2 regions of the Pseudomonas spartinae genome follow, and region 1 is predicted to be linked to the other one. Evidence: predicted binding sites of a transcription regulator. Region 1 holds the regulator's gene; the other holds the start of a gene.
What was found. The regulator FliA, encoded in region 1, starts transcription of late flagellar genes. The targets are predictions, from matches to a motif close to CTAAAGTTTNNNNNNNNNNNGCCGNTAA.

Region 1 (14,595 bases):
CCGAGCTGGATCAGGAGATTCCTGCAGGCCTGTACCTGGCAGTGGCTCAGGTGCTGGCCTACGTCTATCAGCTGCGGCAATACCGGGCGGGCAAGGGCAAGCGGCCCGGTCCGTTGCCGGATCTGCCGATCCCTGCGGACCTGCGTCGCGACTCGTAAAGAGCGCCTTGCACGCTACTGCGTCATTTCTGGAACGCTTCTTGCCATTACCCCTTCAAGGCGCATTTTCGCGTCAAAAGATTGAATGGCTCGGGGTAGGGACGTGGCAGTAGATCGCGCACAGTTAATCGGTGATGTTCGCAGCAATCTGGCGGGCTTGCGTCACGGCAATCTGGGGATTCCCCTGCTGCTGCTGGTCATGCTCGGCATGGTCATGCTGCCGATCCCACCCTTCCTGCTGGACGTGTTGTTCACCTTCAGCATCGCGCTGTCGATCGTGGTGTTGCTGGTCAGTATCTACGCGCTGCGCCCGCTGGATTTCGCGGTTTTCCCGACCATTCTGCTGGCCGCCACGCTGCTGCGTCTGGCGCTGAACGTCGCTTCAACGCGGGTGGTGCTGCTCAACGGGCATGAGGGGCACGGCGCTGCTGGCCAGGTGATCCAGGCCTTTGGCGAGGTGGTGATCGGCGGCAACTACGTGGTCGGTATCGTGGTCTTCGCCATCCTCATGATCATCAACTTCGTGGTGGTCACCAAGGGTGCCGGGCGTATTTCCGAAGTCAGCGCGCGTTTCACCCTGGATGCCATGCCCGGCAAGCAGATGGCTATCGATGCCGACCTCAATGCCGGCCTGATCGATCAGGTCGAGGCCAAGAAGCGCCGCAGCGAAGTGGCTCAAGAAGCCGATTTCTACGGCTCCATGGACGGTGCCAGCAAGTTCGTTCGCGGTGACGCCATCGCCGGTCTGCTGATCCTGTTCATCAACCTCATCGGCGGTATCGCCATCGGCGTGCTGCAGCACAGCCTGGCCTTCTCCGATGCGGGCAAGGTCTACACCCTGCTGACCATCGGTGACGGTCTGGTAGCGCAGATTCCCTCCCTGTTGCTGTCCACGGCGGCAGCGGTGATGGTGACCCGCGTATCCACCTCCGAGGACATGGGCGCGCAGGTCAATCGGCAGATGTTCGCCTCGCCCCGTGCGCTGGCCGTGGCGGCGGCGATCATGATCGCCATGGGCCTGGTGCCGGGCATGCCGCACTTTTCCTTCATCGGCCTGGGTCTGATCGCTGCGGGTGGCGCGTACTGGATCGCCCACCGCCAGCGCAAGATCAAGGAAGAAGAGGTCAAGGAAGTCCAGCGTCAACAGGAGCTGCTGCCGGCGCAGAAGGCTCAGGAGGTCAAGGAGCTGGGCTGGGATGACGTGACTCCGGTGGATATGGTCGGCCTGGAAGTGGGGTATCGGCTGATCCCGCTGGTCGATCGCAACCAGGGTGGCCAACTGCTGGCGCGGATCAAGGGGGTGCGCAAGAAGCTCTCGCAGGAAATGGGTTTCCTCATGCCTTCGGTGCATATCCGCGACAACCTCGATCTGGCGCCCAATGCCTATCGTTTGACGCTGATGGGCGTCAGCGTCGCCGAGGCAGAGGTCTATCCGGATCGTGAGCTGGCGATCAACCCCGGTCAGGTGTTCGGTCCGCTCAATGGTATCGCCGCCAAGGATCCGGCGTTCGGCCTGGAAGCGGTATGGATCGATCCCAGTCAGCGCGATCAGGCGCAATCGCTGGGCTACACCGTGGTCGACGCCAGCACCGTGGTCGCCACTCATCTCAATCAGATCCTGCACAAGCATGCTCACGAGCTGCTGGGGCACGAGGAAGTGCAGCAACTGTTGCAATTGCTGGCCAAGAGCTCGCCCAAACTGGCCGAGGAGCTGGTGCCGGGGCTGGTGTCGCTGTCGACCTTGCTCAAGGTATTGCAGGCGTTGCTGCAGGAGCAGGTGCCGGTGCGCGACATCCGTACCATTGCCGAGGCGATCGCCAACGTCGCGCCAAAGAGTCAAGATCCCGCCGCCATGGTCGCTGCCGTTCGCGTTTCGCTGGCCCGCGCCATCGTGCAAAGCGTTGTGGGACTAGAGCCGGAGCTGCCTGTGATCACCCTTGAGCCAAGGTTGGAACAGATATTGCTGAACAGTCTTCAGAAGGCCGGTCAGGGCAGTGAGGATGGCATCCTCCTCGAACCTGGCATGGCCGAGAAGCTGCAGCGTTCCCTGGTGGAAGCGGCGCAGCGCCAGGAAATGCTCGGCAAGCCGGTGATTCTGCTGGTGGCCGGACCGGTCCGGGCGATGCTCTCGCGCTTCGCGCGGCTGGCGGTGCCCAGCATGCATGTGCTGGCGTACCAGGAAATTCCGGACAACAAGCAGGTCACCATAGTCGCTACGGTTGGCCAGAACTGAGGTAAAGGGTCATGCAGGTCAAACGCTTCTTCGCCGCCGATATGCGGACCGCCATGAAACTGGTGCGTGACGAGTTGGGTGCCGACGCCTCGATCATCGGCAATCGCCGTGTCGCCGGTGGCGTCGAGTTGACTGCTGCGCTGGACTACCAGGCGCCGGCGCCGGTGCGTGCGAATCCCGCGCTGGAGGCCGAGTTGCGCAAGACCCAGGCGCGTATTGCCAACGCCCAGGCCGAGCTGACCACGCGTGCCGAACAGGATGGCGGCAAGGATCGTCAACTGTTCGCCAACGAATCGCTGCTGGCACCCGAGCTGCTGGCAACGCCGGTCAAACCGCAGCGCCCGGTCGAAGCCGCAGCGCCTGCCACGCCCGCAGTCGATCCACGGGCGCTGGATGCCATGCGTTTCGAACTGCACGGCCTGCGCGAGCTGATTGAGGTGCAACTGGGCTCCATCGCCTGGGGGCAACTGCAAACTCGTCGTCCGCAACAGGCCAATCTGTGGCGTCGTCTGCAACGCATGGGCTTGTCCGCCGAACTGTCGCAGGCGCTGCTGAGCAAGGTGGCTGGCGTTGCCGAGCCGCGTCAGGCCTGGCGCATGCTGCTGGCGCATCTGGCGCATGCGATCAAGACGCCCAAGGTCGAGCCACTGGAGGAGGGCGGTGTCATCGCTCTGGTCGGCCCGGCTGGCATGGGCAAAACCACCACGCTGGCCAAGCTGGCTGCACGCTACGTGCTTAAGTACGGCTCGCAACAGGTCGCTCTGGTCAGTATGGACAGCTTCCGCATCGGTGCGCAGGAGCAACTCAAGACCCTCGGGCGTATCCTCGGTGTATCGGTGACCCAGGTCGATCCGGGGCAGTCTCTGCTGCAATCCCTGGCGCCGCTAGCCAAGAAACGCGTGGTGCTGGTCGATACCGCCGGCTTGCCGGGCAACGATCCCGCCTTGCGCCTGCAACTGGAAAGTCTGGCTTCGGCGCGCATCAAGGCAAAAAATTATCTGGTACTGGCTGCAACAAGTCAGAGCCAAGTGCTCAAGGCGGCCTACCATAGTTACAAGCGTTGTGGCCTTTCAGGCTGCATACTGACGAAACTGGACGAGGCCGCGAGCCTGGGCGAGGTTTTAGGCCTGGCTATAGGCCAGCAACTGCCGGTAGCCTATGTGACAGACGGACCGCGGATTCCGGACAATCTGCAGGTGCCGCGCAGCCATCAGCTGGTGAGCCGGGCAGTAGGTTTGCAGGCCGCCGAGGAGCCAAGTGAAGATGCCATGGCGCAGATGTTCGCCGGCCTCTATCACAACCCGACGCAGCGAGCCGGCTGAAGCGGCGATAATGTTGCACCCTCTCGCGCAGGTTGTGTGGGAGTGAACGGCCTGACGGCCAAGTCGAAGTTAGACAAGGTGTAAAGAGAACATGGGTATGCATCCCGTACAGGTGATTGCGGTGACTGGCGGCAAGGGTGGCGTCGGTAAGACCAACGTGTCGGTCAATCTGTCCATGGCCCTGGCCGATCTCGGTCGCCGGGTAATGCTGATGGACGCCGACCTTGGTCTGGCCAACGTCGACGTTCTGTTGGGGTTGACGCCCAAGCGCACGCTGGCCGATGTGATCGCCGGCGAGTGCGATCTGCGTGACGTGCTGTTGCAAGGGCCGGGCGGTGTCCGCATCGTGCCGGCAGCCTCCGGCACGCAGAGTATGGTCAGCCTGACGCCAATGCAGCACGCCGGCTTGATCCAGGCGTTCAGCGATATCAGCGAGAATCTCGACGTGCTGGTGATCGATACCGCGGCAGGTATCGGCGACGCGGTAGTGAGCTTCGTTCGCGCCGCGCAGGAAATCCTCGTGGTGGTGTGCGACGAGCCCACTTCAATCACCGACGCCTACGCGCTGATCAAGCTGCTCAACCGTGATCACGGCATCAGTCGCTTTCGCGTGTTGGCCAACATGGCCCACAGTCCGCAGGAAGGTCGCAATCTCTTTGCTAAGCTGACCAAGGTGACGGATCGCTTCCTCGATGTTGCTCTGCAGTATGTCGGTGCCGTGCCCTATGACGAGTGCGTGCGCAAAGCCGTACAGAAGCAGCGTGCTGTGTATGAAGCCTTCCCTCGCTCCAAGTGCGCTCTGGCGTTCAAGGCGATAGCTCAGAAGGTTGACACCTGGCCGCTGCCGGCCAATCCCCGTGGCCATCTGGAGTTTTTCGTCGAGCGTCTGGTGCAGCAACCGACTGCAGACTCGGCCGTATGACAGCAGCCTCTGGACTTCGTATGTACAACAAGGCTCAGGCGCAGGATTCCCAGCATCAGCTGATCGAGCGCTACGCGCCTCTGGTCAAGCGTATCGCCTACCACCTGCTGGCCCGCTTGCCGGCCAGCGTGCAGGTCGACGATCTGATTCAGGCCGGCATGATCGGCCTGCTCGAAGCCTCGCGCAAATACGACTCCAGCAAGGGTGCCAGCTTTGAAACGTTCGCCGGTATTCGCATTCGCGGCTCCATGCTCGACGAGGTGCGCAAGGGTGACTGGGCGCCTCGTTCGGTACACCGCAACAGCCGGATGGTCAGCGATGCGATTCGCGCCGTAGAGGCGAGAACCGGACGTGACGCTAAAGATCACGAGGTTGCGGCCGAACTCCAATTGAGTCTGGAGGATTACTACGGCATTCTTGGCGACACTTTGGGCAGCCGCCTGTTCAGCTTCGACGACCTGGTGCAGGACGGCGAGCACGGCGGGTTGCACGAAGACGCCGGGCACACCCACCTCGAACCTTCGCGGGACCTCGAAGACGAACGTTTCCAGACGGCTTTGGCCAATGCCATTGCCGGTTTGCCGGAGCGTGAACGCCTCGTGCTGGCGCTGTATTACGATGAAGAACTGAACTTGAAAGAAATCGGTGAAGTGCTGGGGGTTAGCGAGTCACGTGTGAGCCAGTTGCACAGCCAATGCGCAGCGCGTCTGCGTTCACGGTTGAGCGAATGGCGCGCTGGCTGAAGGCGACGTACTCGCAGGCGGAAGCGGTTTCACGATTAAAGGACGTAGTTGCAAGCGCAATACGTTTGGGACTGTACGGAGGTCGACTTGGACAAGAACATGAAAATCCTCATCGTTGACGATTTCTCGACGATGCGACGGATCATCAAGAACCTCTTGCGGGATTTGGGTTTCACCAACACCGCGGAAGCCGATGACGGCACCTCGGCGCTGCCGATGCTGCAGAGCGGCAGCTTCGACTTTCTGGTGACCGACTGGAACATGCCGGGCATGACCGGTATCGACCTGCTGCGTGCCGTGCGTGCCGATGAGCGCCTCAAGCATCTGCCAGTGCTGATGGTGACCGCTGAAGCCAAGCGCGATCAGATCATCGAGGCGGCTCAGGCCGGCGTGAATGGTTATGTGGTCAAACCCTTCACTGCCCAGGTGCTGAAGGAAAAGATCGAGAAGATCTTCGAGCGGGTCAACGGCTGATGTCAGCCGCGAGGGTGCTATGGAACACGATGATTCCACGATGGGCGATCTTGAGTCGTCCCTGAAAACCAATGCCCGTGAGCTGGTTGATAGCCTCGAAAAAGGTAACTTCGGCAACGCGGTGCAACTGATCAACGAGCTCAACAAGGTTCGTGATCGAGGTCTTTATCACGAGGTCGGCAAACTGACCCGTGAGCTGCACAACGCTATTGTCAATTTTCAGCTCGACCCGCGCATGCCGCATGCTCAGGAGCTGTCGCAGATCGCCGACGCGACCGAGCGCCTCAACTACGTCGTAACCATGACCGAGAAGGCTGCCAACCGGACCATGGATCTGGTCGAGCAGAGCGCGCCGCTGGTCAATGACCTGAGCGACGAGGCGCAGAGCCTGGGCGTCGAATGGGGTCGCTTCATGCGCCGTGAAATCGGTGCCGATGGTTTCCGTGAACTGGCCAAGCGCGTCGAGCTGTTTCTCGCCCGTAGCGAACGAGATGGCGCCAAGCTGTCCGGCCACCTCAACGACATTCTGCTGGCGCAGGATTACCAGGACCTTACCGGTCAGGTGATCAAGCGTGTCACCCAACTGGTGACCGAAGTGGAAAGCAACCTGCTCAAGCTGATGCTCATGGCCAGCCAGGTCGACCGTTTTGCCGGTATTCAGCACGATCACGAAGAGCTGCGCACCGAACAGGAAAAATTAAAAGAGCCATCGCGGGGTGAAGGTCCACAGATTCATGCCGATAAGCGTGATGACGTCGCCTCCAGCCAGGACGATGTAGATGACCTGCTGTCCAGCCTAGGGTTCTAAGGAGCACACAATATGAGCTTCGGCGCCGATGAAGAGATCCTCCAGGATTTTCTGGTAGAGGCCGGCGAGATTCTCGAACAGTTGTCCGAACAATTAGTCGAGCTGGAAAGCCGACCGGACGACATGAACCTGCTCAACGCCATCTTCCGCGGTTTCCATACCGTGAAGGGCGGAGCGGGTTTCCTCCAGCTCAACGAGCTGGTTGAATGCTGCCATATCGCCGAAAACGTCTTCGACATCCTGCGCAAGGGTGAGCGTCGCGTCGACTCGGAACTGATGGATGTGGTGCTCGAGGCTCTTGATGCTGTCAATGGCATGTTCGGCGAGGTGCGTGAGCGCCGCGAGCCGACGCCTGCCACGCCGGAGCTGCTGGCCGCACTGGCGCGCCTGGCTGAACCGGCAGGTGCCGAGCCGGCGCCTGCGCCGGTACAGCAGGCCGAGCCTGAGCCGGAACCAGAGCCCGCGTCCGTTGCCGCGCCTGTCGCGTCTGGCGACATCACCGATAGCGAATTCGAGCAACTGCTCGACGCGCTGGGTGAGGCCCCGGCGACCAATGCGAGCCCTGAACCCAGTGCTGGTGGCGACGAGATCACCGACGACGAGTTCGAATCGCTGCTCGATCAGCTACATGGCAAGGGGCAGTTCGCCGGTACGGTCGAGCCCCCTGTCGCTGCGCCAGTGGCCTCGGCTCCGGCAGCCGCGCCGGCAGGCGATGACATCACCGACGACGAGTTCGAAGCGCTGCTCGACCAGTTGCATGGCAAAGGTCAGTTCTCCGCTGCGGCCGAAGCGGCAGCGCCAGTCGCTGCTGTTGCCGCCGCACCAGCTCCGGCTGGTGACGAGATCACCGACGACGAATTCGAATCCTTGCTCGATCAGTTGCACGGCAAGGGCAAGTTCGTGCCGCCTAGCGAGCCGACGCCTGCGCCTGCAGCCGCTGAAAAACCGCTTGCCACACCCAAGGCCGCTGCGCCGGCAGCCAAGCCTGCTGCGGCCAAGTCTGAGCCTGCACCTGCGCCTGCCCGTGCTCCTGCCGCATCGGCTCCGGCCGCTGACAAGGCACCTGCCGCGAGCGAAGCGGAAACCACCGTACGGGTCGATACCGCACGTCTCGACGAAATCATGAACATGGTCGGCGAGCTGGTGCTGGTGCGTAACCGTCTGGTGCGCCTGGGGCTCAATAGCGGCGACGAAGCCATGTCCAAGGCGGTGTCGAACCTCGATGTGGTCACGGCGGATCTGCAGACCTCAGTGATGAAGACCCGCATGCAGCCGATCAAGAAGGTCTTCGGCCGCTTCCCGCGCCTGGTCCGCGATCTGGCGCGTAACTTGAAGAAGGAAATTAACCTCGAGCTGGTGGGCGAGGAGACCGATCTCGACAAGAACCTGGTCGAGGCGCTGGCCGACCCGCTGGTGCACTTGGTGCGCAACGCCGTCGACCACGGCGTGGAAACCCCCGAAGAACGCGAGAAGGCTGGCAAGGCCCGCGCAGGCCGCGTGGTGCTGTCCGCCGAGCAGGAAGGCGACCATATCCTGTTGTCGATCACCGATGACGGAAAAGGTATGGATGCCGACGTGCTGCGTGCCAAGGCGGTGGAGAAAGGCCTGCTGGACAAGGACGCAGCCGATCGTCTCAACGAGTTCGAATGCTACAACCTGATCTTCGCCCCGGGTTTCTCGACCAAGACCGAGATTTCCGACGTGTCCGGCCGTGGCGTGGGCATGGACGTGGTCAAGACCAAGATCACCCAGCTCAACGGCACGGTGAACGTGTTCTCGCAGAAGGGCCAGGGTTCGAAGATCATCATCAAGGTGCCGCTGACCCTGGCGATCATGCCGACGCTGATGGTGATGCTGGAAAATCAGGCCTTCGCCTTCCCGCTGGTCAACGTCAACGAGATCTTCCACCTCGACCTGTCGCGCACTAACGTGGTCGACGGCCAGGAGGTGGTGATCGTGCGCGACAAGGCGTTGCCGCTGTTCTATCTCAAGCGCTGGCTGGTGCCGCAGGCCTTCCACGAAGGGCAGCGCGAAGGTCACGTGGTGATTCTCACCGTTGGCAGCCAACGCATCGGTTTTGTCGTCGATCAATTGGTCGGTCAGGAAGAAGTGGTAATCAAGCCACTGGGCAAGATGCTGCAAGGCACGCCCGGGATGTCTGGCGCCACGATCACCGGCGACGGACGCATCGCGTTGATTCTCGACGTACCGAGCATGCTCAAGCGCTACGCTCGACGTTTCTGATGTTTTGCGGCGCGGGCCATGGCTTCGCGCCGTCTAGGAGAGTGTATGGCTGTTAAGGTTCTGGTGGTGGACGACTCCGGTTTCTTCCGCCGGCGCGTTTCGGAAATTCTGTCTGCTGACCCCAGCATTCAGGTCGTGGGCACGGCCACCAACGGGCGCGAGGCCATCGATCAGGCGCTGGCACTCAAGCCAGACGTGATCACCATGGATTACGAGATGCCGATGATGGACGGCATCACCGCAGTACGAAACATCATGCAGCGTTGCCCGACTCCGGTCTTGATGTTCTCCTCGCTCACCCATGAAGGCGCCCGCGTTACGCTCGATGCGCTGGATGCCGGTGCGGTGGATTTCCTGCCGAAGAACTTCGAAGACATCTCGCGCAATCCCGAGAAGGTCAAGCAGATGCTGTGCGAGAAGGTCCACAGCATCGCCCGCAGCAATCGTCGTTTCAGCTCCGCTGCAGTGGCGCCGACCGCAGCCAGCCCGAGTGCGGCGCCGACTAGTCGTCCAGCCGTTTCGACGCGGCCGGCTGCTCCGGCGCCCACCGCTGCTGCACGTCCAGCGGTCTCGGCCGGTGGCGCAGCTCCTGTATCGCCAGCGCCCAAGCGCAAGGCCTACAAGTTGGTGGCCATCGGCACCTCCACGGGCGGTCCGGTGGCGCTGCAGCGGGTGTTGACTCAGTTGCCGGGCAATTTCCCGGCGCCACTGGTGCTGATCCAGCATATGCCCGCCGCGTTTACCAAGGCCTTCGCCGAGCGCCTGGACAAGCTATGCCGCATTCAGGTCAAGGAGGCCGAGGACGGCGATGTCCTGCGTCCCGGGCTCGCGCTGCTGGCGCCTGGCGGCAAGCAGATGATGGTCGACGCGCGTGGCGTGGTGAAGATTCTGCCCGGTGACGAGCGTCTCAACTACAAACCCTGCGTTGATATCACCTTTGGCTCTGCCGCCAAATCCTACGGCGACAAGGTTCTTGCCGTGGTGCTGACCGGTATGGGCGCCGATGGCCGCGAGGGTGCGCGCCTGCTCAAGCAGGGTGGCAGTCAGGTATGGGCGCAGGATGAAGCCAGTTGCGTGATCTATGGCATGCCCATGGCGGTGGTCAAGGCCAACCTGGCCGATGCGGTTTACGGTCTGGATGACATCGGTCGGCACCTGACCGAGGCGTGCCAGTGACCAAGGCTAAGTGTGGAACCTGCGCATGGATGTATTGAGCCTAATCGGCGTCATCCTGGCGTTCGTTGCCATTCTGGGTGGCAATTACCTTGAAGGGGGCAACGCCGGGGCGCTGCTCAACGGCCCGGCGGCGCTGATCGTCATTGGCGGTACGCTGGGCGCCGCTTTTCTCCAGGCGCCGGTGCAGGTGTTCAAGCGCGCCATGGGGATTGTGCGCTGGATCTTCTTCCCGCCACGCATCGATCTGGTGGGCGGCATCAATCGCGTGGTCGGTTGGAGCATGGTGGCGCGCAAGGAGGGCCTGCTGGGTCTGGAGGCAGTGGCTGATGCCGAGCCCGATCCGTACGCGCGCAAGGGCTTGCAGTTGCTGGTCGACGGCGCCGAGCCTGAGTCCATTCGCAGCATCCTCGAGGTCGATCTCTACACCCAGGAGGCGCGCGATATCCAGGCGGCCAAGGTGTTTGAGAGCATGGGCGGCTACGCTCCGACCATCGGTATCATTGGCGCGGTAATGGGCCTGATTCACGTGATGGGCAATCTGGCCGACCCGAGCATGCTCGGTAGCGGTATTGCCGTGGCCTTCGTCGCCACCATCTACGGCGTCGGTTTCGCCAACCTGCTGCTGTTGCCGGCGGGCAACAAGCTCAAGTCCATCGCGCTGCGCCAGTCGCGTTATCGCGAGATGCTTCTCGAAGGCATCCTGTCCATCGCCGAGGGTGAAAACCCACGTTCCATCGAGCTGAAGCTGCAAGGCTTCATGGACTGATGGAGGTATGGCATGGCGCGCAGGCGGCATCATGAGGAACACGAGAATCACGAGCGTTGGCTGGTTTCCTACGCCGACTTCATCACCTTGTTGTTCGCCTTCTTCGTGGTGATGTATTCGATCTCCTCGATCAACGAAGGCAAGTACAAGATTCTCTCGGAGTCTCTGACCGGTGTATTCAATCAGCCTGATCGCTCGATCAAGCCGATTCCCGTTGGTGAGGAGCGACCTCGCACCAGTGAGCCCGACAACACCGCGCTCGACGATCCCAGTTCGGATTCCACCTTGCAAAACATTGCCTCCAGTGTGCGAGAGGCATTTGGTGAGTTGATCCAGAGCGATCAGCTGACCGTGCGTGGCAACGAGATGTGGATCGAAATCGAGCTGAGCTCCAGCCTGCTGTTTCCCAGCGGCGATGCGATCCCGAACAATCAGGCATTCGATATTATCGAGAAGGTCGCCAAGATTCTGGCGCCTTATCAGAACCCGGTTAAGGTCGAGGGATTTACCGACAATCTACCGATCCAGACTGCCCAGTATCCAACCAACTGGGAGCTGTCTTCGGCGCGTGCGTCGAGCATCGTGCGCATGCTCGCCATGGATGGTGTCGACCCCTCACGTCTGGCGGCCGTAGGCTATGGTGAGTTCCAGCCGGTAGCCGACAATGCCACAGCGGAGGGCAGGGGGCGAAACCGCCGCGTGGTATTGGTGATTTCGCGCAATCTCGACACGCGACGTAGCGCTGGCAGTGCCGCGACTCAGCAGTCGGGAGCTGGCACGCAACCTGCACCGGCGTCTGCGTCGGGGGTTCCACAGTCGTGAGCCGTCAAATCCCAGTCGCCTGCTGCGTGCGTGCGACAGCCATTCTCGGCCTGAGCGCCTCTTGCCGGGAGGATGAGAGAAGATGAAAGTCTGGGCAGTAGCCAATCAGAAAGGTGGGGTCGGCAAGACCACTACCTCCATCGCCCTGGCAGGCCTGTTGGCCGATGCCGGCAAGCGTGTGGTCGTGGTCGATCTTGACCCGCATGGGTCGATGACCAGTTATTTCGGTCATGATCCCGATACGCTGGAGCACAGTTGCTTCGACTTGTTCCTGCACCAGGGCAACGTGCCGCAGGGCCTGCCCAAGCAGCTGTTGCACGGTACCAGCCACGAGAATATCTCCCTGTTGCCGTCGAGCACGGCGCTGGCCACGCTCGAACGTCAGTCGCCGGGGCAGAGCGGCCTGGGCCTGGTGATCGCCAAGAGCCTGGCGCAGCTGTGGGAGGATTTCGATCACGCCATCATCGATAGCCCGCCACTGCTTGGCGTACTGATGGTCAATGCCTTGGCGGCCAGTCAGCAGCTGGTGATCCCGGTGCAGACCGAGTTTCTCGCGGTGAAGGGGCTGGAGCGCATGATCACCACGCTGGCGATGATCAATCGTTCGCGCAAGCAGGCCTTGCCTTACACCATCGTACCGACGTTGTTCGACCGTCGTACCCAGGCGTCCATGAGCACGCTGCGGGTGCTGCGCAATTCCTATCCTGAACACCTGTGGCCGGCTTACATTCCGGTCGACACGCGCTTGCGCGATGCCAGTCGGGCGGGGCGCACGCCTTCGCAGTTCGATGCCGGCAGCCGTGGCGTGATTGCCTACAGGGCGCTGCTCAAGCACCTGCTCAGCCATCAGCCTGCGACGCAGGTGGCCTGAAATGCGCGTCTGTGTTGAACTGCGTCACTCAAGTTGGAGCATGCTGCGGCCGATAGGCTGTAAAGATCTTATCCCGGGTTTCAGTCATGAGTCGTAACCTCGCCACTGCCACGCGTTCCCAGCTCGCCCTGCAGTCCTATCTCGATGGTCTGCTGCAGGATGCCGCTGCTGAACTGGAAATGTCCGTCAGTCTCGACGAGTTCGAGGCCGCAGTGCTTGAGGAGCAGGTGCGTGATGCCAGGCTGCTCGAACCCGTAGCACCTGTTGTGGCCCCGGTTGCCCTGGCCACGGTGCTCGAGTCGCAGGCGCCGGTGCAGGTTGCTCCAGTGGAGTTGCTGGCACCGGTACAGGCCCCTGTCGTCGAACAGGCGCCGCCGGAGGTCGCCACGACCGCTGAACAGGCGCCGCAACCAGCCGCCTTGCTGGCCGATGGTCGTCCGGCCTGGGCCGAGGAGCCCTTCGAGTGCCTGTTGTTCGACGTTGCCGGGCTGACCCTTGCCGTGCCACTGATCTGCCTGGGTTCGATCTATCCGCTCGAAGGCCAGGAACTGACTCCGCTGTTCGGTCAGCCGGAGTGGTTCCTCGGTATTCTGCCGAGCCAGGCCGGTAACCTGAAGGTGCTGGACACGGCGCGCTGGGTGATGCCGGACCGTTACCGCGAAGACTTCCGCGAGGGCCTGCAGTACGTGATCTCGGTTCAGGGCTACGAGTGGGGGCTGGCAGTGCATCAGGTCAGCCGCTCGATCCGCCTCGACCCAAGCGAGGTCAAATGGCGCAGTCAGCGGGCGCAGCGCCCCTGGTTGGCCGGCACGGTGATCGAACACATGTGCGCGTTGCTGGACGTGGAGGCGCTGGCCGAACTGATCGCCAGTGGTGGCGCGAAACGCCTGAATGGCGGAAAAGTGCATTGAGAATTGGTGAGCCTGTGCCAACCGGCTCTATAGTTAATGATAAGCGGGTCGACCCGCGCATGCCGCACTGAGCGGTTTTTGACGAGGCTAGGGACATGAAGAAAAGTTCTGCACAAGGTGCCGAAGATCCGATTCTGCAGTGGGTGACCTTTCGCCTGGACAACGAGACCTACGGCATCAACGTGATGCAGGTACAGGAAGTCCTGCGCTACACCGAGATTGCTCCGGTGCCGGGTGCGCCGAGCTATGTGCTGGGCATCATCAACCTGCGCGGCAACGTGGTCACCGTGATCGATACCCGTCAGCGTTTTGGCCTGGGTTCGGCGCCGGTTACCGACAACACCCGCATCGTCATCATCGAGGCAGACAAGCAGGTGGTGGGCATCCTGGTCGATAGCGTGGCTGAAGTGGTGTACCTGCGTCAGTCCGAGATCGAGACGGCACCGAACGTTGGTAACGACGAGTCGGCCAAGTTCATCCAGGGCGTGTGCAACAAGAATGGCGAACTGCTGATCCTGGTTGAGCTGGACAAGATGATGTCCGAGGAAGAGTGGTCGGAGCTGGAGAGCATCTGAGCCATGTCCGAGTTTGCCATGCTTGCCGCGGCCCTGGCCTTCGTGGCGCTGCTATGCGTGGCATTGGGCATCGCCTGCAATGGCCTGTACCGGAACCAGCAGCGCCTGCTGGCTGAGCAGGCCAAGCGCGACGCCGTGCGCGACGCGCGGATCAAGGAGCTGAACAAGCGGCTGGATGCTTACCTGACCGGCAGCATTCGCATGGGTGAAGAGCTGCATGAGCTGCGCCGAGTGGTGGCGCCGCTACCGGACAAGGTGAGCCAGATCGAGCAGCGCGACCCCAGCAGTCTGTCCTTCACTCAGGCCGCTCGCCTGGTAGGCATGGGCGCCAGTGTCGACGATCTCACCCAGTCCTGCGGCCTGAGTACGGCCGAGGCCGAGCTGATCAGTCGGCTGCACAAGCCCAAAGCGGGGCAGTCGCGCTAGCGGCCCGGCCCTGACGCTCTGTCGAGCACCTCGTCAGGGCCGCTGAGTCACCGATCGTTCGCCTGGCCGATCATTGCCGGGCTTTTGCTCTGCACTCTTGAATCCGTGAAATTCTGCAATAGTCGCCCGTGCCGCGTGCAGTCC
Region 2 (16,778 bases), on a different contig from region 1:
GCCTGTGTCCGTTCATGGGCGTGTCGAAGAAGATCGAAACCGCCATCGGCCTGTCGCTGGCCACCACCTTCGTGCTGACCCTGGCGGCCATGTGCAGTTACCTGGTGCAGCAGTACGTACTGAAACCGCTGGACCTCGAATTCCTGCGTACCATCAGCTTCATCCTGGTAATTGCCGTGACCGTGCAATTCACCGAGATGGTGGTGAACAAGACCAGCCCGCTGCTGTACCGCGTGCTGGGCATCTTCCTGCCGCTGATCACCACCAACTGCATCGTTCTCGGCGTGGCCCTGCTCAACGCCAACAAGGCCGAGTTCACCTTCATCACCGCCACCGTCAACGGTTTCGCCGCTGGCCTGGGCTTCTCCCTGGTGCTGGTGCTGTTCGCTGCCATGCGTGAACGCATCGCCATCGCCGACGTGCCGAAATCCTTCCAGGGCGCGGCCATCGGCATGATCACCGCCGGGCTGATGTCGCTGGCGTTCATGGGCTTCTCCGGGCTGATCAAGCTATGAGCCTGGTTCTGGTCGCCGTACTCGCCCTGCTCGCGCTGTGCCTGATCGCCGGCGCCATCCTCGGGTTTGCCGCCGTGCGCTTCAAGGTCGAGGGCGACCCCATCGCCGAGCAGATCAACGCCCTGCTGCCGCAGACCCAATGCGGCCAGTGCGGCTACCCCGGCTGCAAACCCTACGCCGAGGCCATTGCCGGCGGCGACAAGATCAACAAGTGCCCGCCTGGCGGCGAGGCCACCATTGCTGCACTGGCCGACCTGCTCGACGTCGAGGCCGAGCCGCTGGATGCGGTGGAAGGCGAGAAGCCGCAGATGGTCGCCTTCATCCGCGAAGCCGAGTGCATCGGCTGCACCAAATGCATTCAGGCCTGCCCGGTGGATGCCATCGTCGGTGCGGCGCGGCAGATGCACACGGTCATCGTCAGCGAATGCACCGGCTGCGACCTGTGCGTCGAACCCTGCCCGGTGGACTGCATCGACATGCTCGAAGTCGGTAGCAGCGTGCAAAGCTGGAAATGGGACAAGCCGCTGACGCCCGGCCAACTGATCGCCAGTGACCGGGAGCAGGCAGCATGAGCGCCATATCGAAAGACGACATGGGCGCAGCGCGGGCAAGCCACGCTGACGCCATGAAGATCTGGGACATTCCGGGCGGCATTCATCCGGCCGAACGCAAGGAGCTGTCCAACCGCACGCCGATCCAGCCGGCGCCACTGCCCAGGCGCCTGGTGCTGCCGCTCGGCCAGCATATCGGCGCGGCTGCGGAGCCCTGCGTGGTGGTTGGTCAGCGCGTGCGCAAGGGCGAGAAGATCGCCAATGCCAACGGTGTCGTCAGCGTGCCGCTGCACGCACCGACCTCCGGCACCATCGCCTTGATCGGTGAGCAGCCCTACCCCCATGCCTCCGGCATGCTGGCGCCGGCCATCGTCATCGACAGCGACGGTCTGGATGCGTGGATCGAGCTGGCGCCACCCGCCGATTACCGCAGCCTGGAGCCGGCCGAACTGCTGACGCTGATCCGCGAGGCCGGCATCAACGGCCTGGGTGGCGCTGGCTTCCCCACGGCGGTCAAACTCACCGCACGGCCGACGCAGAAGATCCACACACTGATCATCAACGGCACCGAGTGCGAGCCCTACATCACCGCCGATGATCTGTTGATGCGTGAACGCGCCGCCGAACTGGTGGCCGGTATCGACGTGCTCACCCACCTGATCCAGCCACAGCAGGTGCTGATCGGCATCGAGGACAACAAACCCGAAGCCATCGCCGCAGTGCAAGCCGCCTGTGCCGGGCGCGACTATCAGGTGCGGGTGTTCCCGACCAAGTACCCGTCCGGCGGCGAGAAGCAGCTGATCCAGATTCTCACCGGCGTCGAAGTGCCCAGCGGCGGCCTGCCCGCCGATATCGGCATCCTCTGCCAGAACGTTGGCACCTGCGTGGCCATCCACGATGCCGTGCTGCAAGGCAAGCCGCTGATCTCGCGCATCACCACACTGACCGGCGAAGCGCTGGTGCGGCCCGGCAACGTCGAGGCGCTGATCGGTACGCCCGTGGGCGAACTGCTGAGTTTTGCCGGGCTCGATCAGGGCAAGCTCAATCGCCTGATCATGGGCGGACCGATGATGGGCTTCACCCTGCCCTCGCTGGACGTGCCGCTGATCAAGACCAGCAACTGCCTGCTGGCCAGCACCGCCGCCGAGCTGCCGCCACCACCACCGGCCATGCCCTGCATCCGCTGCGGCGAATGCGCCGAGGCCTGCCCGGCCAGCCTGCTGCCGCAGCAGCTGCATTTCTTCGCCCTGGGCCAGGAACACGAGCAGCTCAAGGCGCACAACCTGTTCGACTGTATCGAGTGCGGCGCCTGCGCCTACGTCTGTCCATCGAGCATTCCGCTGGTGCAGTACTACCGCGTGGCCAAGGCGGAAATCCGCGAGCTGGAACAGAAGCAGCTCAAGGCCGAACACTCCAAGCAGCGTTTCGAGCAACGCCAGGAACGCCTGCGCCGCGCCGAAGAGCAGAAGGAAGCCGAGCGCAAGGCGCGCGCCGAGAAAGCCGCCCGTGCCAAGGCGGCGCAAGCCGAAGCCCCTCCGGTAGCGGCGGCTTCACCGGCGGACGAAGCGCTGAAAAAACTCAAGATCGAAGCCAGCATGGCCCAGGTCGCGCTGAAAAAGGCGGAAAAGCAACTGGCCGCCCACGACACGCCGGAGCTGCAAGCCCAGGTCGCCGAACTGCGTGCTGCAGCCGAAACCGCACAAAAGGCGCTGGCCAACGCCCAGGCAGCGGCACCCGTGCCAGCACCGAAACCCGCCGGCGACGAGGCGCTGAAGAAGGCCAAGATCGAAGCCGCCATGCTCAAGGCCCAGCTGCGCAAGCTGGAGAAGCTCGACAGCCCGGACGACGAACAGCAGGCCGAGATCGCCCGTGTGCGCCAGCAGCTGGAAGCCGCCGAAAAGGCCCTGGCTGAACTGGACAGCGAGAAACCCGCTGCCGCTGCCAAACCCGCCGGCGACGAGGCACTGAAGAAGGCCAAGATCGAAGCCGCCATGCTCAAGGCCCAGCTGCGCAAGCTGGAGAAGCTCGAGACCCCGGACGAGGAGCAGCAGGCCGAAATCGCCCGTGTGCGCCAGCAGCTAGATGCCGCCGAGAAAGCGCTGGCCGAGCTGGACAGCCAAAAGCCCGCTGCCGCTGCTAAACCCGCCGGCGACGAAGCGCTGAAGAAAGCCAAGATCGAACTGGCGATGAAACGCGCCGAACTGAAGAAGGCCGAGAAGGCCGGCGCCGATGAAGCCTCCTTGCAGCCGCTACGCGATGCCCTGGCTGCCGCTGAGCAGGCCCTGCATGCCGCCGAGGCAGCGTCGGGCAAGCCCGCGCCAGAGCTGGTGCGCACCGAACGCCCTGGCGTGGATGCCGAGCTGAAAGCCCTGAAGACCGAAGTCGCCTTCGCCCGCGCCGACCTGCGCAAGCTGGAGCGTGACGACAACGCCGCCGCCGATGCGCTGGAGCAAGCCCGCACGCGTCTGGCCGAAGCCGAACGCAAGCTGGCGGAATACCAAGCCTGACAACTTTCCCGGATTGCATCCGGGCTACAAAAGATACCCCGTCGCGCCGGATCATCCGGGCGGCACAGACAACCGTAGCCCGGATGCAATCCGGGGAATGAACACCACTGCGGTCAATACGAACGCAGTAACAGGAGCGCCGATGGCCCTGCCCCGCATCACATCGCCCCACGCCACGGGCAGCAACCGTACCCAGCAGGTCATGCTGCAGGTGCTGCTGGCCTGCGTGCCGGGCATCCTCGCCCTGACCTGGCTGTTCGGTGCCGGCACCCTATTCAACCTGGTCTGGGCCAGCCTCTGCGCCCTGGGCTTCGAGGCCGCCTTGCTGGCTGCGCGCCAGCGCCCGATCGCCTTCTTCCTCAAGGACTACAGCGCCCTGGTCACCGCCGTGCTGCTGGCCCTGGCCCTGCCGCCCTACTCGCCCTGGTGGCTGACGTTGATCGCCTGCGGCTTCGCCATCGGCCTCGGCAAGCAGCTCTATGGCGGGCTCGGGCAGAACCCGTTCAACCCGGCCATGGTCGGCTACGTGGTGGTGCTGATCTCCTTCCCTGTCGACATGACCAGTTGGCCAGCGCCACATGCCGTTGCCGCACTGGATGGCCTCAAGCACATCCTCGGCATCGCCAATCTGCCGGACGGCTGGGCCCAGGCCACCGCGCTGGACGCGCTCAAGGTCAACAAGAGCCTGACCATCGACGAGCTGCACGCCAGCAACCCGGCCTTCGGCCACTTCGGCGGTGCCGGCAGCGAGGCGGTCAACCTGGCCTTCCTCGCCGGTGGCCTGTACCTGCTGCACAAGCGCCTGATCACCTGGCACGCGCCGGTGGGCATGCTCGCCGCGCTGTTCGTCATGAGCCTGCTGTTCTGGAACGGCAGCGGCTCGGACTCCAACGGTTCGCCGCTGTTCCATCTGCTGACCGGCGCCACCATGCTCGGCGCCTTCTTCATCGTCACCGACCCGGTGTCCGGCGCGACCAGCAATCGCGGGCGCCTGGTGTTCGGCATCGGTGTCGGCGTGCTGGTCTATGTGATCCGCACCTGGGGCGGCTACCCGGACGCGGTGGCCTTCGCCGTGCTGTTGATGAACCTGGCGGCACCGACCATCGACTACTACACGCGGCCGCGCAGCTACGGCCACCGCAAGCCCAATAGCGGCTTCAAGCTGGGAGAATGAGCATGCTGCCGGAAATCAGCCGCTCGATGCTGAAAAATGCCCTGGTGCTTGGCCTGTTCGCCATCGGCACGGTCGGCAGCGTCGCCCTGCTGCAGCAGGGTACGGCCGAGCGTATCGCCGCCGCCGAACGCGAAGCGCAGGTACGCGCCCTGGCCGAAATCCTGCCGGCCGGCAGCTACGACAATCACCTGCTGGACAACCGCATCGAACTCAACGCCCCCGAGTTGGGCCACCGCAGCCCACAGTCCGCCTACCTGGCACTCAAGGCCGGCCAGCCCAGCGCGCTGATCCTGCCGGTGACCGCGCCGGACGGCTACAGCGGCGCCATTCATCTGCTGGTGGGCATCTACGCCGACGGCCGTCTGGCCGGCGTGCGCGTGCTCAGTCACAAGGAAACCCCAGGCCTGGGCGACAAGATCGAGCTGGCCAAGAGCGACTGGATACTCGGCTTCGCCGGTAAATCCCTGAACGATCCCGCCGAGGAAGGCTGGGCAGTGAAGAAGGATCGCGGCGACTTCGACCAGTTCGCCGGCGCCACCATCACCCCGCGCGCGGTGGTCAAGGCCGTGCACGGCGCCCTGCGCTACTTCGACACGCACCGCGCCCAGTTGCTGGGCCTGGTAGAGGACGAGCAATGACCAGCTACCGCGAAATCAGCCTCAACGGCCTGTGGAAGAACAACCCGGCGCTGGTGCAACTGCTCGGCCTCTGCCCGCTGCTGGGGGTGAGCAACTCCACGGTCAACGCCCTTGGCCTGGCCCTGGCCAGCGCCGTGGTACTGATCTGTTCCAACACCGCCGTGTCGCTGGTGCGCGGCGTGGTCAACACCGCCGTGCGCCTGCCGGCCTTCGTCATGATCATCGCCGCGCTGACCACCTGTATCGAACTGCTGATGCAGGCCTACACCTACGAGCTGTACCAGATCCTCGGCATCTTCATCCCGCTGATCACCACCAACTGCGTGATCCTCGGCCGCGCCGACGGCTTCGCCGCCAAGCACGACCCGGCCCGCGCCGCCTACGACGGCCTAATGATGGGCCTGGGCTTCGGCACGGTGCTGGTGCTGATCGGCGCCATTCGCGAACTGCTCGGCACCGGCGCGCTGTTCGCCAACATGCATCTGCTGTTCGGCCCCATGGCCGCCGACTGGAAACTCACGCTTGTGCAGGACTACCGCGGCTTCCTGCTGGCCATCCTGCCGCCGGGAGCCTTCATCGTCCTCGGCCTGCTGATCGCCGGCAAGAACCGCATCGACCAGATCGCCGCCGAACGGGCCCAGGCCGCTGCGCCTGAGCTGCCTGCGCAAAGTCGTCGCGTTCGCGTCACCGGAGTGATCGAATGAACGCCGCCAAACGCCTGGAAATCTTCCGCCGCCTGCACGAGGACAACCCCGAGCCGAAGACCGAGCTGACCTACAGCACGCCCTTCGAGCTGCTGGTAGCGGTGACGCTATCGGCCCAGGCCACCGACGTCAGCGTCAACAAGGCCACGGCCAAGCTGTTTCCGGTGGCCAATACGCCCGAAGCCATCTACGCCCTCGGCGTCGAGGGACTTTCCGAGTACATCAAGACCATCGGCCTGTACAACAGCAAGGCGAAGAACGTCATCGAGGCCTGCCGCCTACTCATCGAGAAGCACGGCAGCCAGGTGCCGGACAACCGCGAGGATCTCGAAGCCCTGCCCGGTGTCGGCCGCAAGACCGCCAACGTGGTGCTCAACACCGCCTTCCGCCAGTTGGCGATGGCCGTGGACACGCATATCTTCCGCGTCAGCAACCGCACCGGCATTGCGCCGGGCAAGAATGTGGTCGAGGTGGAGAAGAAGCTGCTCAAGTTCGTGCCCAGGGATTATCTGCTCGACGCCCACCACTGGCTGATCCTGCACGGACGCTACGTCTGCACCGCGCGCAAACCCCGCTGCGGCGCCTGCCGCATCGAAGACCTGTGCGAGTACAAGGCCAAGACTTCCGACGATTGATCGTCTATAGAATCCGACGATCTCCTGATTGAAAAAATCTTTTTTACCCGCTCAATTTTTGCCGCTATAAGGTGCGCAAATGGCCTCAGTAACTGGCCTGGAGTGGAATAGATGAGCACTGACAAAGAAGACCTCGAGCTGGACGAAGACTTTGTCGCGGACGATGCAGACGATGCCGAGCCTGCGGTGGAAGTTGCCAAAACCAACCTGACCAAGCGCCGCATCATCGACAACTTCCTCGAAGAACGTCGCCTGCATAAGCAATTGGCTGAATACGACTTCGATATCTGAAGTCGGACGCTGCAAGAAAAAGCCCCGCTGATGCGGGGCTTTTCGTATCTCTCGTTCAGTCACGGCGAGAGGGCGAGAGCAACTCGATCTTGTAGCCGTCCGGGTCCTCGACGAAGGCCAGGATGCTGGTGCCATGCTTCATCGGGCCGGGCTCGCGGGTGATCTTGCCACCACGGCCACGGATATCCTCGCAGGCCTTGTAGACATCCTCGACTTCCAGGGCGATATGGCCGTAGCCAGTGCCGAGCTCGTAGTCAGTGACGCCCCAGTTGTGGGTCAACTCGATCACGCTGTTATGCGCCTCGTCGCCATAACCGACGAATGCCAGGGTGAACTGGCCGTCCGGGTAATCCTTGCGGCGCAGCAGGGTCATGCCCAGCACTTCGGTGTAGAAGGCGATGGATGTGTCCAGATCGCCGACGCGCAGCATGGTGTGCAGTAGCCTCATCAGGTTTTACTCCTCTTTAACAGGCTGTCGAAAAACTACCTGCGTTGCCATTACTGCGTTAAAAACAGGCTCGGAATGCTCATGTACAAAAGTACACTCCGCTTCCTCGCCTATTTTTTCCTTGTACTGGCTGCCTCGCCTACGTTTTTTCAACAGCCTGTAAGCAGAACCCCGGCACATGGCCGGGGTTCTTGTGGCGCAGGTCGCTCAGATTAGACCAGCTTGCGGCCCTTGCCAGCAGCGATGCGCATGCGCAGGGCGTTGAGCTTGATGAAGCCCGCCGCGTCCTGCTGGTTGTAAGCGCCGCCATCTTCCTCGAAGGTCGCGATGTTGGCGTCGAACAGCGAATCGTCGGACTTGCGACCGGTGACGATGACGTTGCCCTTGTACAGCTTCAGGCGTACCACGCCGTTCACGCTGGCCTGGGAGGCGTCGATCATCTGTTGCAGCATCAGACGCTCCGGGCTCCACCAGAAACCGTTATAGATCAGGCTGGCGTATTTCGGCATCAGCTCGTCTTTCAGGTGGGCGACTTCGCGGTCGAGGGTGATCGACTCGATGGCGCGGTGACCTTTGAGCATGATGGTGCCACCGGGGGTCTCGTAGCAGCCACGCGACTTCATGCCGACGAAACGGTTCTCGACGATGTCGAGACGGCCGATGCCGTTCTCGCCACCGATGCGGTTCAGCTCGGTCAGCACCTGCGCCGGGGTCATTTCCTTGCCATCGATGGCAACGATGTCACCCGCGCGGTAGGTCAGCTCGATGTAGGTCGGAACGTCCGGCGCCGCTTCCGGCGACTTGGTCCAACGCCACATGTCTTCTTCGTGCTCGGTCCAGGTGTCCTCCAGCACACCGCCTTCGTAGGAGATGTGCAGCAGGTTGGCGTCCATGGAGTACGGCGACTTCTTCTTGCCGTGGCGCTCGATCGGGATGGCGTGCTTCTCGGCATAGTCCATCAGCTTCTCGCGTGACAGCAGATCCCACTCGCGCCACGGGGCGATGACCTTGACGCCTGGCTTGAGCGCGTAGGCACCCAGCTCGAAACGCACCTGGTCGTTGCCCTTGCCGGTGGCGCCATGGGAGATGGCGTCAGCGCCGGTCTCGTTGGCGATTTCGATCAGGCGCTTGGCGATCAGCGGGCGGGCAATGGACGTACCCAGCAGGTACTCGCCTTCGTAGATGGTGTTGGCACGGAACATCGGGTAGACGAAATCACGCACGAATTCTTCGCGCAGATCGTCGATGTAGATTTCCTTGACGCCCAGAGCCTGGGCCTTGGCGCGGGCCGGTTCGACCTCCTCGCCCTGGCCGAGGTCGGCGGTGAAGGTCACCACTTCACAGTTATAGGTATCTTGCAGCCACTTGAGGATCACCGAGGTGTCCAGGCCACCGGAATAGGCCAGAACTACCTTTTTGACGTCCGCCATGCCATCACTCCACGGGTTGTACGGTAAAACCCGTGATTCTACTGGCCTCGCGCCTCAATTTACAGGGGCGCGACAGCTTGTGACGACGAAGCGACGGCGACAACCCGCTTTTTTTGCTCAGGAGGGCGCACTTCCCGCCGGGTCGACCGGTGTACTCGAGGGAGCGGTCTGCGGCGCGCTCTGAGACGGGGCTTGCGCTGCGGGCACCCGATCGAGGCGCAAGGTCGCGCGGCGGTTCTTGGCGCGATTGGCTTCGCTGTTGTTCGGCACCAGCGGGTAACGCTCGCCATGAAAGCGCATGGTGATCTGCTCCACCGGTATGCCACCGGCCACCAGATACTCCTGCACGGCCAGGGCACGGCGGCGTGACAGGTCGCGATTGGTCAGGCGATTGCCGGTGTTGTCGGCATGGCCGTCGATCTGGAAACTGTTGATGCTCGGGTCGGCCTTGACGAAGTCGAGGATGATATCGAGCTTGGCCTTGGCCATCGGATCGAGGTCGATGCCGCCACCGGGAAAGCCGATCTGCGCCTGGCGAATCTGGTCGAAATTGACTGGCAACAGCTTCGCGGTACAGGCCTGGTAGTCGTCATAGGCTTTGTGAAACTTCACCGGCAGCAGCCGCACCTCCAGATTCTCGCTGCCGTTGAGGGTGCGGTGGCGCACCAGCGGGCTGCGCCCTTCGAGCAAGCCGGTAAGCAGGCGCGCGCCCTGCTCCTGGGAGCTGTTGAACGGCACCTCGCCATTGCCGACACTGACCACACCCAGGTTGATGTCGCCGCGACCAGGCTGCCAGGGCGCCGCCGCTGCCAGCAAGGTAGCCGAACCGGCGCCCATCCAGCGCTCACGTGCCTTGAGGCGAAAGGTGACCTGCTCCCCGGCCCGGCGCACGAACTCGCCACTGCCGAAATTGCTGATCGTCTGACTCAGGCGGCATTCGAACCGATCACCCTCGACGGTCCACTCCACCTTTTCCAGCCGCGTCTGGAAGCTGATGGCATGTGCTGGCATACACAGCGGCATGCCAGCCAGCAGGCTGATCAGAAGCAAATTGGGCACACGCACGGTCGACTCCACGGCGGTTCACGGCATTCCCAAGGGGTATCGGTCAGGCGCGCGGAAACTTGACCCCCTGCGTTCGATTGTCGCGTCGGCGCGAGCGCGAACAGGCGCTTTTCAGTTACCATGCGGCCACGTTTTACCCGCCTGGAAGCCTCCATGTCCGACCGCCTGACTCTTCTGCGTCCCGATGACTGGCACATTCACCTGCGCGACGGCGCAGTGCTGCCACACACAGTCGGCGATGCCGCGCGCACTTTCGGCCGCGCCATCATCATGCCCAACCTGGTTCCGCCGGTGCGCAATGCCGCCGAAGCCGACGCCTATCGCCAGCGCATCCTCGCGGCGCGCCCGGCCGGCAGCCGCTTCGAACCGCTGATGGTGCTCTACCTCACCGACAACACCAGCCCCGAGGACGTGCGGGCGGCCAAGGCTAGCGGCTTCGTGCATGCCGCCAAGCTCTACCCGGCCGGCGCCACCACCAACTCCGACTCGGGCGTGACCAGCATCGACAAGATCTTCCCGGCCCTCGAAGCCATGGCTGAAGTCGGCATGCTGCTGCTGGTACACGGTGAAGTGACCCGCGCCGAGATCGACGTGTTCGATCGCGAGAAGGCCTTCATCGACGAACACCTGACCCGCGTGGTCGAACGCTTCCCGACGCTCAAGGTGGTGTTCGAGCACATCACCACCCGTGACGCGGTGCAGTTCGTCGAGGCGGCCTCGGCCAACGTTGGCGCCACCATCACCGCGCATCACCTGCTGTACAACCGCAACCACATGCTGGTTGGCGGCATTCGTCCGCACTTCTATTGCCTGCCGATCCTCAAGCGCAATGTGCATCAGGAAGCCCTGCTCGATGCCGCCACCAGCGGCAACGTCAAGTTCTTCCTCGGCACCGACTCGGCGCCGCACGTCAAGCACGCCAAGGAAGCCGCCTGCGGCTGCGCCGGCTGCTACACCGCCTATGCCGCCATCGAGCTGTATGCCGAGGCTTTCGAGCAGCGCAATGCGCTGGACAAGCTGGAGGCCTTCGCCAGCTTCCACGGCCCGGACTTCTACGGCATGCCGCGCAACAGCGACAGCATCACCCTGGTGCGCGAGGAATGGACCGTACCGGCCACCCTGCCACTGGGCGACAATAGCGTCGTACCGCTGCGCGCTGGCGAAACCCTGCGCTGGAAACTGCTGGAGGGTCAGGCGTGAGCGAGGACAAGTACGAAGACGAACTCGAACCGAGCCTGCCGTCCGGCCCGCGCACGCCGATGGCGGCGCGCTTTCGCGGCTATCTGCCAGTGGTCGTGGACGTCGAGACCGGCGGTTTCAACAGTGCCACCGACGCGCTGCTGGAAATCGCCGCGACCACCATCGCCATGGACGAAGGTGGTTTCCTCTACCCGGACCACACCCACTTCTTCCGCATCGAGCCCTTCGAGGGCGCCAATATCGAAGCGGCGGCACTGGAGTTCACCGGCATCAAGCTCGACCACCCGCTGCGCATGGCGGTGAGCGAGGAGCATGCACTGGGGGAAATCTTCAAAGGCCTGCGCAAGTCGATCAAGTCGGCTGGTTGCAAACGCGCGATCCTGGTTGGCCACAACAGCAGTTTCGACCTGGGCTTTCTCAATGCGGCGGTGGCGCGTTGCGGCATCAAGCGCAACCCCTTCCATCCCTTCTCCAGCTTCGATACCGCCACCCTGGCCGGCCTTGCCTATGGCCAGACCGTACTCGCCAAGGCCTGCCAGACGGCCGGCATCGAGTTCGACGGCAAGGAAGCACACTCGGCGCGCTACGACACCGAGAAGACCGCCGAACTGTTCTGCGGCATCGTCAACCGCTGGAAGGAAATGGGCGGCTGGGATGAATTCGACCAGTAACCGCTAACGTTCGCACGCATTAAGAAACCGGCCTCGGCCGGTTTTTTAATGCGCGCTCAACGGCGCAATACCGTTCGTCAGCTGCTGCGATCATTCACATACGATCTTTGACAAGCATTCTCATTAACATTAGTATCCGATCCATCGAACAGAACCACCAAGACGAGCCCTGCTTATGTACGTCTGCCTGTGTGAAGGTGTCACCGATACTCAGATCCGCGATGCGGTCTATGAAGGCTGCTGCAGCTACCGTGAAGTACGCGGCACGCTAGGCATCGCCAGCCAGTGCGGCAAGTGTGCCTGCCTGGCCAAGCAGGTCGTTCGCGAAACCATCGCCGAAGTACAGAGCAGCCAGGCATCGCTTGCCTACCCAGCCGGGTTCGTCGCAGCCTGACGTGTAGCTCGCAGACAAAAAACCGGACTTTCAGAGTCCGGTTTTTTTTCGCCCTCACTCAGGCTTCGAACCAGCCCTTACAGACCGTCACGCTCCAGGTGTTCGAAATTCACCGCATCCCCTGACTTGGCGTGCAGCTTGGCGCGGATGTCCTCGAAGATCGCATCGTACTCGGCATGTTCCCGCATGATCGGGCTATGGTTGGGCGGCAAGCCATGCTTGGCCATCAGCCGCGAGATCACACTGGCAAAATTGAAAGCGGTATCGCGGTGCATTTCGAAGACGTCCTCGAATGCCTTGCCTTCGACTTCTCCAACCAGGCGCCCATGCAGCATGGCCCCCTCTTTCGGGTCCTGACGTACCTCGTAGTAGAAGTCGATGCTGTAGCCGGGCTGCCCGCCCAGGGCTGGCAGGTTGCTGCGATGCAGATGACCAGGTTCGAACATGGCGCTCACTCCTTTGCCATAGCACTGCGACAGGGCTACCCCGAAAAGAACGCGGAAGAGTCTAGCCCGCCACTTTCAGCCCTTCAGCGCGCCGTTTCAGTGCAGGGTCGAGTCCCCTGCCCTTTCCTGCACCAGCACCCAGGGCGCAACCACGACCGCCCACAACTGAGGGTCACGCGTGAGCAGATCTTCGGCCCGTGCATCTTCGAACGCACACAACAGCCCCTGGTTCATCCATTGCGCGACACGCGCCTGATCGTTCTCGGCCACGGCCTGCGCAACCGCCACCAGATCCTGACTGCCCTCGACCCAGAGCAACGCACCGCGAGCGAAGAACGGCTGCAGTTCCTGCCAGCGAATCGGCGCTGTCTCACCGAGCAGCTTGGCATAGAGGGTGCTAGATTGATCCGTCATGGTGTGTCCCGTGTCGATGGCGTTGAATGCAGGCGCGCAATGATAGCGTCAGCAAATGCCCTGGCAACCGCACGACGCTCGTCAGCTGGCTCAGGCCACGCCGTTTTTCTATACATTCCTTGCAATTTAGCGACAACCCCACGTTTCGCCTCCGGCTGCCGGCTTTTCAAGGCGCAAACCGGCGCTCTACACTGTTCCGGTACAGTTGCCGGGGGCACGACCGGGGTCACTGACCCGGTTCTGCAGCTTCGGCCGCAAGAACTACAACAACGAAAAACATAAGAGTGGAGCACTCATGAACAAGGCTACTAAGCAGATTTCCAAGCTGTTCGCGGCAATGGCGCTGGCAGGGGCGGCCAGCTATTCGATGGCAGCCGACACCATCAAGATCGGCCTGGCCGGTCCGGTGACCGGTGCTGTCGCTCAGTACGGTGAAATGCAATTCATCGGCGCCAAGATGGCCATCGAGCAGATCAACAAGGCCGGCGGCGTGAACGGCGCTCAGCTCGAAGGCGTGGTCTACGACGACGCGTGCGATCCGAAGCAAGCCGTTGCCGTTGCCAACAAAATCGTCAACGACGGCGTCAAGTTCGTGGTTGGCCACCTGTGCTCCAGCTCCACTCAGCCGGCTTCCGACATCTACGAAGACGAAGGCATCCTGATGATCACCGCGGCGTCCACCAGTCCGGACATCACCGCTCGTGGTTACGAGCTGGTCTTCCGCACCATCGGCCTGGACAGCCTGCAAGGCCCGACCGCCGGCAACTTCATCGCCGACCACGTCAAGCCGAAGAGCGTTGCCGTCATCCATGACAAGCAGCAGTACGGCGAAGGCATCGCTACCGCGGTCAAGCAGACCCTGGAAAGCAAAGGCGTGAAAGTCGCCATGTTCGAAGGCATCAACGCCGGCGACAAGGACTTCTCCGCCCTGATCGCCAAGCTCAACCAGGCAGGTGTCGACTTCGTCTACTACGGCGGCTACCACCCGGAACTGGGCCTGCTGCTGCGCCAGACCAAAGAGCGCGGCCTGAACGTCAAGTTCATGGGCCCGGAAGGCGTGGGTAACAAGGAAATCTCGGCCATTGCCGGCCCGGCTTCCGAAGGCCTGCTGGTCACCCTGCCGAAGTCCTTCGACCAGGATCCGAAGAACCAGGCGCTGGTCGAGGCCTTCAAGGCCAAGAACGAAGACCCGAGCGGTCCGTTCGTGTTCCCGGCCTACGCTGCCGTTCAGGTCATCGCTGAAGGCATCGAGAAAGCCGGCGACACCGATACCGCCAAGGTAGCGGCTGCGCTGCGTTCCAACAGCTTCGACACCCCCACCGGCACCCTGGCCTTCGACGAGAAGGGCGACCTGAAAGACTTCAGCTTCGTGGTGTACGAGTGGCACCAGGACGGCACCAAGTCCGAAGCCAAGTAAGTTTCCTGTCTGAACTCAAAGCCCACTGCGCCTCCCGCAGTGGGCTTTGTCTATTAGAAGAATTCCGGCCTCGCGCTGCGCCACAAGCGCCGCTTTACGCGCTGCCCAGGAGTTAGGCTATGCCTGATCTTTATCACTACCTGCAACAGTTGCTCAATGGCCTGACCATTGGCAGCACCTATGCCCTGATCGCCATCGGCTACACCATGGTCTACGGCATCATCGGCATGATCAACTTCGCCCACGGCGAGGTTTACATGATCGGCGCGTACGTCGCCTTCATCGTGATCGCCGGTCTCTCCATGTTCGGCATCGAAGCCGTGCCGGTGATCATGATCGGCGCCTTCGTCGTCACCATGATCGTGACCAGCGCCTATGGTTACAGCATCGAGCGCGTCGCCTACCGCCCGCTGCGCGGCGGCAACCGCCTGATTCCGCTGATCTCCGCGATCGGTATGTCGATCTTCCTGCAGAACGCCGTGCTGCTTTCGCAGGACTCCAAGGACAAGGCCATTCCCAGCCTGCTGCCTGGCAATTTCATCTTCGGTGAAAGTGCTACCAACGGCGTCGTCATCTCCTACATGCAGGTGCTGATCTTCATCGTCACCTTCGTCGCCATGATCGGTCTGACCCTGTTCATTTCCCGCTCGCGCCTGGGCCGTGCCTGCCGCGCCTGCGCCGAAGATCTGAAGATGGCCAACCTGCTGGGTATCAACACCAACAACATCATCGCCCTGACCTTCGTCATCGGTGCCGCTTTGGCGGCCATCGCCTCGGTGCTGCTGGGCATGCAATACGGCGTGATCAACCCGCACCTAGGCTTCCTCGCCGGTATCAAGGCCTTCACCGCTGCGGTACTCGGCGGCATCGGCAGCATCCCCGGCGCGGTACTTGGCGGCCTGCTGCTCGGCGTGGCCGAAGCCTTCGGTGCCGATATCTTCGGTGATCAATACAAGGACGTGGTCGCATTCAGCCTGCTGGTGCTGGTGCTGCTGTTCCGCCCCACTGGCATCCTCGGCCGTCCGGAGGTGGAGAAGGTATGAGCACCTCCAGCGTAAAGAACCTCAAATCGGCGATTTTCAGCGCCCTGCTGGTGCTGATCGTTGCCTACCCGGTCCTGGGTCTGAAACTCACCACCGTCGGCATCGGCCTGCAAGTGCACGGTGCCACTGCGTTCGAACTCTGGTGCATCGGCGGCGCGGCAACGTTGATCTTCCTCTGGCAACTGCTGCGCGATCGCATCACGCCGGTCTGGGCCAAACGTCCCCAATTGCCCAGCGGCAGCGGCCAGATCGGCAACTTCCTCACCCTGCCCTCCACCCAACGCTGGATCATTTTGGCAATGGTCATGGTGGCGCTGGTGTGGCCGTTCTTCGCCAGCCGCGGCGCGGTGGACATCGCCACACTGATCCTGATCTACGTGATGCTCGGCCTCGGCCTGAACATCGTGGTCGGCCTGGCGGGCCTGCTCGACCTGGGCTACGTCGGCTTCTACGCAGTCGGCGCCTACAGCTACGCGATTCTCTCGCACTACTTTGGCCTGAGTTTCTGGATGTGCCTGCCAATCGCCGGGATGATGGCGGCGCTGTTCGGCTTCCTGCTCGGTTTCCCGGTGCTGCGCCTGCGCGGTGACTACCTGGCCATCGTCACCCTGGGCTTCGGCGAGATCATCCGCATCCTGCTGCGTAACCTCACCGACCTGACCGGCGGCCCGAACGGCCTGAGCATCGCCAACGAAAACAAACCGACCCTGTTCGGTCTGTCCTTCGAACGCCGTGTACCCGCCGACATGCCGACCTTCCACGGTTACTTCGAGATCGCCTACAACTCGCAGTACAAGGTGATCTTCCTCTACCTGATCGCCCTGCTACTGGTGCTGCTGACCCTGTTTCTGGTCAACCGCCTGCTGCGCATGCCGATCGGGCGAGCCTGGGAAGCGTTGCGCGAAGACGAGATCGCCTGCCGCGCGCTGGGCCTGAACCCCACGGTGATCAAGCTCTCGGCCTTCACCATCGGCGCCAGCCTGGCCGGTTTCGCCGGCAGCTTCTTCGCCGCGCGCCAGGGCCTGGTGACACCGGAGTCGTTCACCTTCATCGAGTCGGCGATGATCCTCGCCATCGTGGTACTCGGCGGCATGGGCTCGCAGCTCGGCGTGATCCTCGCAGCCATCGTCATGGTGATGCTGCAGGAGATGCGGGAGCTGAGTGAGTACCGCATGCTGATCTTCGGTCTGGTCATGATCTTCATGATGATCTGGCGCCCGCAAGGGTTGCTGCCG

Region 2: the regulator FliA is predicted to act here: its motif matches at 9,995-10,022, upstream of ACN8M7_RS17870 (flagellar protein MotY).

The regions. Positions count from the first base shown of each region.
Region 1 is NZ_CBDAMB010000005.1:291,381-305,975, forward strand. It holds gene flhB (flagellar biosynthesis protein FlhB) at 1-158, shown strand, start outside; gene flhA (flagellar biosynthesis protein FlhA) at 244-2,391, shown strand; gene flhF (flagellar biosynthesis GTPase FlhF) at 2,403-3,713, shown strand; gene fleN (flagellar synthesis regulator FleN) at 3,805-4,635, shown strand; gene fliA (RNA polymerase sigma factor FliA) at 4,632-5,378, shown strand; gene ACN8M7_RS14050 (chemotaxis response regulator CheY) at 5,478-5,852, shown strand; gene ACN8M7_RS14055 (protein phosphatase CheZ) at 5,872-6,660, shown strand; gene ACN8M7_RS14060 (chemotaxis protein CheA) at 6,673-8,904, shown strand; gene ACN8M7_RS14065 (protein-glutamate methylesterase/protein-glutamine glutaminase) at 8,950-10,080, shown strand; gene ACN8M7_RS14070 (flagellar motor protein) at 10,106-10,846, shown strand; gene motD (flagellar motor protein MotD) at 10,859-11,668, shown strand; gene ACN8M7_RS14080 (ParA family protein) at 11,751-12,539, shown strand; gene ACN8M7_RS14085 (CheW domain-containing protein) at 12,626-13,450, shown strand; gene ACN8M7_RS14090 (chemotaxis protein CheW) at 13,546-14,025, shown strand; gene ACN8M7_RS14095 (DUF2802 domain-containing protein) at 14,029-14,451, shown strand.
Region 2 is NZ_CBDAMB010000008.1:127,552-144,329, forward strand. It holds gene rsxA (electron transport complex subunit RsxA) at 1-515, shown strand, start outside; gene rsxB (electron transport complex subunit RsxB) at 512-1,087, shown strand; gene rsxC (electron transport complex subunit RsxC) at 1,084-3,573, shown strand; gene ACN8M7_RS17835 (RnfABCDGE type electron transport complex subunit D) at 3,716-4,747, shown strand; gene rsxG (electron transport complex subunit RsxG) at 4,750-5,385, shown strand; gene ACN8M7_RS17845 (electron transport complex subunit E) at 5,382-6,089, shown strand; gene nth (endonuclease III) at 6,086-6,724, shown strand; gene ACN8M7_RS17855 (PA3496 family putative envelope integrity protein) at 6,836-7,015, shown strand; gene gloA (lactoylglutathione lyase) at 7,071-7,463, opposite strand; gene ACN8M7_RS17865 (argininosuccinate synthase) at 7,676-8,893, opposite strand; gene ACN8M7_RS17870 (flagellar protein MotY) at 9,011-9,958, opposite strand; gene pyrC (dihydroorotase) at 10,112-11,158, shown strand; gene rnt (ribonuclease T) at 11,155-11,829, shown strand; gene ACN8M7_RS17885 (bacterioferritin-associated ferredoxin) at 12,005-12,223, shown strand; gene ACN8M7_RS17890 (DUF5064 family protein) at 12,301-12,669, opposite strand; gene ACN8M7_RS17895 (DUF2288 domain-containing protein) at 12,766-13,083, opposite strand; gene ACN8M7_RS17900 (branched-chain amino acid ABC transporter substrate-binding protein) at 13,379-14,500, shown strand; gene livH (high-affinity branched-chain amino acid ABC transporter permease LivH) at 14,620-15,543, shown strand; gene ACN8M7_RS17910 (high-affinity branched-chain amino acid ABC transporter permease LivM) at 15,540-16,778, shown strand, end outside.